2 linked regions of the Colwellia sp. M166 genome follow. The protein of the gene in region 1 interacts with the protein of each later gene in a pairwise test. Links are inferred from orthologs where the notes say so. Each region holds a gene or a part of one and is shown on either strand. Other genes may lie near its edges.

Region 1 (4,005 bases):
GGTAAGCTAATAGGCTCTGCACCTGCATTTGACAATTCAAGCATTGAACCGGCTTCTTCAGGATTAGGTCCTGACTGTGTACCACTACCAAACATATCGCCGGGGCGTAAATTACAACCATTCACCGTATGGTGCGCTACCATTTGCGCAACAGTCCAATAGGAGTCTTTAAAGTTTGATTGTGACAACTGCACCGCTGCTTGCGCTGAATTACGCATTGTTTCAGTTTCAATTAATACTTGTAAATTTAAATCTAAAGACCCAAACGCACGATTATGCTTTGACTCCAAATAAGGTAAAGGCTGAGGATCAGCTTCATCACGGGTCCATTGTGCTCGGTATGGCGCGAGTGCTTCTGAGGTAACAATCCAAGGAGAAATGGTTGAAGCAAAACTTTTTGATAAAAATGGTCCTAAAGGCTGATATTCCCAACCTTGGATATCACGTGCAGACCAATCATTAAATAAACAAATACCAAAAACATGCTCTTCAGCATTATCAATACTGATAGGTTCACCTAAATCATTACCATTGCCAATAAACACACCAACTTCTAACTCATAATCTAAACGTTTACATGGACCAAAAGATGGTTCAGTTGCTGTTGGTGCTTTAGTTTGACCTTTAGGACGTTTAAAGTTACTGCCTGATACCTCAATTGAAGAAGAGCGACCATGGTAACCAATAGGAACCCATTTATAATTAGGTAACAATGGATTATCAGGGCGGAATTTACTGCCAACAGATGTCGCATGATGAATAGAAGTATAAAAATCAGTGTAATCACCAATTTGGCATGGTAACGCATATTCAACATCGGCTTGTGCAATTAAACATGACGTTAACGCTATTTGTAGCTCAGAGCCTTTGGTTAGGCCTTTTGACAAGGCTTGGCGTACAGCACCCCAATAACGTTTACCCATCGACATAAAAGCATTTAACTGACTATGACAACATTGCGCTAAAGCCGATTGCACATCACCGTCAAAGATACTCAAAGCAAATAATGCTTTTAAATCTAAAACCTGATCACCAATAGCAACACCCGCTCGAAAATCTTCTACGCTGCCTTTACGTTTAAAGCTAGCAAAAGGTAAGTTTTGTATTGGAAAATCACAATTTTCTAAGTTAGCGGATTCAACCCAACTAGTTAAAGCAGGGTTATGTGTTTCGTTAAGTAAATTGGTGTTAGGCATGGCTTAAACAACTCCAGAGAAAAAATAAGTACGCAGTAGCGCAATATTATAACAAGCGCTCCTATAAAGGCTATGTCAATAAAATATACTTGATAAACAACTGTCAACAATATGTTGCAGCGCTAAGTTTACATAGCAATAGTTTTACTTTTACCACTTTATAGCGCTTAGCGTGAGCACCTTGATAACAGAGCGTATAACAATAAATCAGTAAAATACTACTTTCAGTTAGGTACATTTGCTAGAATGTTGCCGTTTTATCAAATGATAAAACAACTAATTGCTGCCTTAGTGGCAGCCACAATCAATCTACAGCTCCTGATTTACTGTCAGGCTCGCTCAATGGGTCAATAATTACATGAATAACATCACTGTTTGCGCGTTATATAAATTTGTTCGTTTAGAAAGTTTCGAAGACATTAAAACACCGTTACAGCAAGTAATGGAAGACAATGCCGTTAGAGGTACTTTACTTTTAGCGCTTGAAGGTATTAATGGCACTATTGCTGGCTCACAAAAAGGCATCGATACTGTATTAGCATTTATTAATAGTGACAGTCGCCTTGCCGGCGTCTCTTCTAAATGCTCTTTTCATCAAGACAATCCTTTTCAGCGCACAAAAGTTAAATTAAAAAAAGAAATAGTCACTATGGGGGTTGAAGGTATCGACCCCACATTAACGGTCGGCACTTATGTTAAACCTAAAGACTGGAATGCACTTATTTCTGATCCTGAGGTGCTATTAATAGATACACGTAATGATTATGAAGTCGAAATTGGTACTTTTAAAAATGCCGTTAACCCGAATACAGAAACTTTTCGTGAGTTTCCTGAATATGTTGCAAAAAATCTAGATAAAACAAAACACAAAAAAGTAGCCATGTTTTGTACCGGTGGCATCCGTTGTGAAAAATCGACGGCTTATTTGAAAGAACAAGGTTTTGAAGATGTTTACCACTTAGAAGGTGGGGTATTGAAATATCTGGAAGAAGTTCCTGAACAAGAAACCTTATGGCAAGGCGAATGTTTTGTTTTCGATGCTAGAGTAGCTGTCAATCATAGCCTAGAGCGTGGTCAATATGATCAATGTTTTGCCTGTCGATATCCAATCACCGAAGCAGAAAAGACCAGCGAACATTATATTCAAGGGGTTAGTTGTCCTCGTTGTTATGATAAATACACTGATGAACAACGAAGCCGCTTCCAAGAACGTGAAAAGCAAATTAATTTAGCGAAGGCGCGTGGCGAAGAGCATATTGGTGGCGAAATAAAACAAGTCATTGAACAACGAAGAGCAACGAAGAACGCTGAAAAGCAAGCACAAAATAAAACATAGTTTTACATTACAGCATCATATAATAGCCTGCGACTCAGCGGGCTTTTTTATGCCTGTAATACTCATGCTGCATTATCTATACAAAAACCACACGAGCTGAGTAGCGAAGAATGTCAGTAAAATTCAGACAACAAAAAAGCCTTAACAATATTATTGCTAAGGCTTTAGATTTTTATCACAAATAAAATATGGTGCCTTGACCCGGAATCGAACCAGGGACACGAGGATTTTCAATCCTCTGCTCTACCGACTGAGCTATCAAGGCACTGTCTTTCATTAGAACAACAATATAAATATTACATTCGCTGCGAAAGAGGCGACATAATATAGTGAATTAATCTCACTCGCAAGCCATTTTCTTTACCTGCATTGATAATTATCATCGTTAGCATAAAAAACCAACAAAAATAGCGTGTTTGGGCAAAAATCGCATATAAAAAAGCCAGTATAATTACTGGCTTAATTTTGTATTTGCAGGTGTTTTATTAACTAAATATCGACTTCATTAACCAGAAGAAGATAATAGAAAGTCCTGCACCTATCGGTAAAGTAATCACCCAAGAAATAACAATGTTGCGCACAACACCTAAGTTAATAGCAGCAATACCACGTGCCATTCCTACGCCCAATACAGCGCCAACTAAGGTTTGTGTTGTTGAAATAGGTAAGCCAGCCCCAGAAGCAATCACTACCGTACAGGCAGCCGCTAACTCAGCAGCAAAACCTCTGCTAGGTGTTAAGTGTGTAATACCATTACCTATCGTAGCGATAACACGATGTCCAAATAAAGCAAGACCAGCAACAATACCTAAACCACCTAGTGGTAAAATCCACCAAACTAATGCAGATTTCTTCGCAATTTCACCACCGTTATCAACAATACTCACCACTGCCGCTAATGGTCCAATAGCATTGGCAACATCATTTGAGCCATGAGCAAAGGCCATACAACAAGCCGTTACTACCATCAAAACAGCAAACACTTTTTCAACGTTGGCATAATGTGTCGTTTTATCAGCTTTTTCGTCAAATTTAAGGCGACTAATAAAGTATTTACCAACCACAGCAACAACCACAGCAACAATAATAGCTAAGTAATATCCGCCAGCACCACCAATTTCGAAGTTATAAAAGCCGAGATTAATATTGTCTAATCCAATATGTTTCAAGCCCTTTTTAATCGTTACCAAGGATAAAACAAAGCCGGCTAAAAACATATAAAATGGTACATAGCGCTTGGCTTGTTCTAACGGTTTCTCAGCATCAAAAATAAGTTTTTGTGCGCTATTAAAAATAATAAAGGCAATAACACCAGAAATTAACGGCGTAATAATCCAACTACCAACGATACCACCTACTTTTCCCCAAGCCACGGTATCTGGACTTACACCAATAGCAGCAAAACCAATAATAGCACCGACAATTGAATGTGTTGTTGATACTGGCCAGCCTAAAATTGAAGCGACTAGCAAC
Region 2 (3,263 bases), 1.5 Mb from region 1 along the record:
CAGACATATATGAACCAACATCAAATTCGTTCATATATAAAGTAGCAAGTACTTTATGGCCTGCTTGACTTAATTCAGCTAGCATTTCTAAGGTGATTTCAGCATTCGCTTCAGCGATTACTTCACCAGTAGACTCATCGATATAAGCCTTAGAAAGTACTTTGCCTACGATATATTCAGCTGGTACGTCTAGCGTAGCCATTTTCTCTTTTGAAAGAGAACGAATATGACGCGCAGTAATTCGACGACCTTGCTCAACAAGTACATCGCCATTTGGTAACTTAATGTCGAAAGTAGCTGTTTCACCACGTAAGCGTTCTGGAATTAAATCCATGACTAACTTATCGCCTTTAATCTCGAAATTAGTCGTATCGTAGAAAATATCTAGAATTTCTTCAGTAGAGTATTCCAAGGCACGTAAAATGATCGAAGCAGGTAATTTACGTCGACGGTCAATACGAACGAATAAATTATCTTTTGGATCAAATTCGAAATCCAACCAAGAACCACGGTAAGGAATAACGCGAGCGTTATATAACACTTTACCAGAAGAGTGTGTTTTGCCTTTATCGTGATCGAAAAACACACCAGGAGAACGATGTAATTGAGAAACAATAACACGCTCTGTACCATTGATGACAAACGTACCGTTGTCAGTCATTAATGGTATTTCACCCATGTATACTTCTTGTTCTTTGATATCTTTTACTGTGCCTGCTGCTGCTTCTTTATCATAAACAACTAAACGCAATTTAACGCGTAATGGCGCAGAATAGGTTACACCGCGAATTTGACATTCTTTAACATCAAATAACGGCTCGCCTAAACGGTAGCTAACATATTGTAATTCTGAGCTACCAGAATAAGCTTTAATTGGAAAAATAGAATGAAACGCAGCCTCTAGGCCTGTTTCACCTGTTGGATCAATATCAATAAACTTACGGAAAGATTCGAGTTGGATTGATAACAAGAATGGATAATCCATTACTTGCACACTTTTACCAAAGTCCTTACGAATACGTTTCTTTTCAGAGTAAGAGTAAACCATGGGGTTCCTCAGCTTGCTGGTTATGGCCGAATCTGCCTTAAAATACCAATTGGATTTAAATAATGGCGCAAATTACCCTCAAGTAATCGGCAATTATCTAATCCAATTGGTATCAGGACAGGATATTGCAGTGATGCTTTTTACATCAAGCATCAAATAATGCACTGTTTTGGTTTAAAAAAAAACCACTTTCTTTAGCGCAAAAAGGCCGGTGACGTTTAAATCACCAGCCATTGCCTTTTCAGGCAAATAATCTGTTTAATAACAGACTATTTGATCTCAACAGAAGCACCTGCTTCTTCAAGAAGTTTCTTAAGCTCTTCTGCTTCAGCTTTTTCAACGCCTTCTTTGATCGCTTTAGGAGCTGATTCAACTAAGTCTTTAGCTTCTTTTAAGCCAAGACCTGTAGCGCCACGAACTGCTTTGATCACAGCAACTTTCTTCTCACCGAAGCTAGTCATTACTACGTCAAATTCAGTTTGCTCTTCAGCAGCTTCAGCAGCGCCACCAGCAACAGCAACAGCTGCAGCAGCAGATACGCCGAATTTTTCTTCCATTGCTTCAATAAGTGCAACAACGTCCATTACTGACATTTCAGCAACTGCGTTTAGGATATCGTCTTTAGAAATAGACATTTTAAATTTCCTGTTTTTTAGTAAACAGCCTTTGGCTGTTTGAAATAACTATAAATACAAAAAGTGCTAATTGTGCTCTGCGTATATTTAAGTAACAGCAGAGGTAAACAATTATTAAGCAGCTTCTTGCTCTTTCTGATCGCGTACTGCAGCAATTGTGCGGACAAGTTTGCCTGCAGATGCTTCTTTCATAGCGCTCATTAAACGTGCAATTGCTTCGTCGTAAGTTGGTAGCTTAGCTAACATGTTTACGTCTACTGCATTACCTTCAAATGCTGCTGCTTTTAATTCAAAAGCTTCGTTAGTTTTAGCGAAGTCTGTGAATAAGCGTGCTGCTGCACCTGGATGCTCGTTTGAAAATGCAATCAATGATGGACCAACTAATGTGTCAGTAACACATTCAAAGTCAGTACCTTGTAATGCACGACGTGCTAACGTGTTACGGATAACTTTCATCCATACGCCGTTTTCACGTGCTTGCTTACGTAATACAGTAATTGCTTCAACTGAAACACCGCGTGAATCCGCGACTACAGCTGATTGAGCGCCATTGGCAGCTTCTTGAACTTCAGCAACAATTGCTTTTTTGTCATCAAGATTGATAGCCATTGGCTTTACTCCTGGTTCACCGGCAATAAAAAACCGGTATTTACTATCCCTAAACAAATTAATATCTGCTTAGGCCGTTACGGCGAGGACCAGAATTAGGAAATACTGGGTAATCACCATCTACGTAGGAAAAATTAAGCTTTCAACGAAGAATCGTCTCAGCTCCTACGGTCTTTGACGGGGTTGTCTGAAGCAATTAAATTGCTAATGTACAGACAACACCTACCAAAATTTAAGGGGCGAAATTATAGTCTACAATTCCGCCCTTGTAAAGCATCGATTACCGACACCTTACAGAAAGTTATAGTGTCAAGCTAGCTTGGTTGACGACAACGCCGGCACCCATAGTAGTTGAAACAGAAACTTTCTTAATGTACTGACCTTTAGCATTAGCTGGTTTTGCTTTTTTAAGCGCTTCCAATAATGACTCAAGGTTTTCCTGCAATTTAGCACCGTCGAAATCAGCCTTACCAATAGTAGTATGGATGATACCGTTTTTGTCATTGCGGTAGCGAATTTGACCCGCTTTTGCGTTATTTACAGCCGTAACAACGTCAGGAGTTACTGTGCCAACTTTAGGATTAGGCATTAAACCACGAGGGCCTAAGATTTGACCTAGTTGACCAACAACACGCATAGCGTCTGGAGTAGCAATTACCACGTCAAAGTCCATGTTACCGGCTTTAACTTGTTCAGCTAAATCTTCCATACCTACGATGTCAGCACCAGCTTCTTTCGCTTTATCTGCGTTAACGCCTTGGGTAAATACAGCAACACGTACATCACGACCAGTACCGTTTGGAAGCACTGTTGCGCCACGTACGTTTTGATCAGATTTACGAGCGTCAATGCCAAGGTTTACAGCAACATCAACACTTTCACGGAAGTTAGCAGTAGCAAGTTCTTTAAGTAAAGTAATTGCTTCGCTGATGTCATATTCTTTTAATACGTCTACTTTTTCACGGATAAGA

The links. The genes of interacting proteins can lie anywhere in the genome.
Region 2: the proteins of FGD67_RS05950 (region 1) and rplL interact in binary tests that used the Escherichia coli proteins (3 or more experiments, as listed by UniProt). The link is inferred for Colwellia sp. M166 from one-to-one orthologs.

Annotation. Positions count from the first base shown.
Region 1 is NZ_CP040755.1:1,322,805-1,326,809, forward strand. The notes cover bases 560-3,543. They hold FGD67_RS05950 (rhodanese-related sulfurtransferase), read left to right. Parts: upstream 560-1,554; coding sequence 1,555-2,532; downstream 2,533-3,543. Other genes in these bases: fahA (fumarylacetoacetase), read right to left, coding at 560-1,196; FGD67_RS05960 (inorganic phosphate transporter), read right to left, coding at 3,018-3,543. Outside these bases: more of fahA, read right to left, coding at 1-559; more of FGD67_RS05960, read right to left, coding at 3,544-4,005. UniProt on the Escherichia coli protein: Catalyzes oxygen-dependent 5-hydroxyuridine (ho5U) modification at position 34 in tRNAs, the first step in 5-carboxymethoxyuridine (cmo5U) biosynthesis.
Region 2 is NZ_CP040755.1:2,813,083-2,816,345, reverse strand. What follows is about bases 1-2,753. They hold rplL (50S ribosomal protein L7/L12), read right to left. Parts: upstream 1,684-2,753; coding sequence 1,318-1,683; downstream 1-1,317. Other genes in these bases: rplA (50S ribosomal protein L1), read right to left, coding at 2,594-2,753; rplJ (50S ribosomal protein L10), read right to left, coding at 1,798-2,292; rpoB (DNA-directed RNA polymerase subunit beta), read right to left, coding at 1-1,048. Outside these bases: more of rplA, read right to left, coding at 2,754-3,263. UniProt on the Escherichia coli protein: The binding site for several of the GTPase factors involved in protein synthesis (IF-2, EF-Tu, EF-G and RF3). Is thus essential for accurate translation.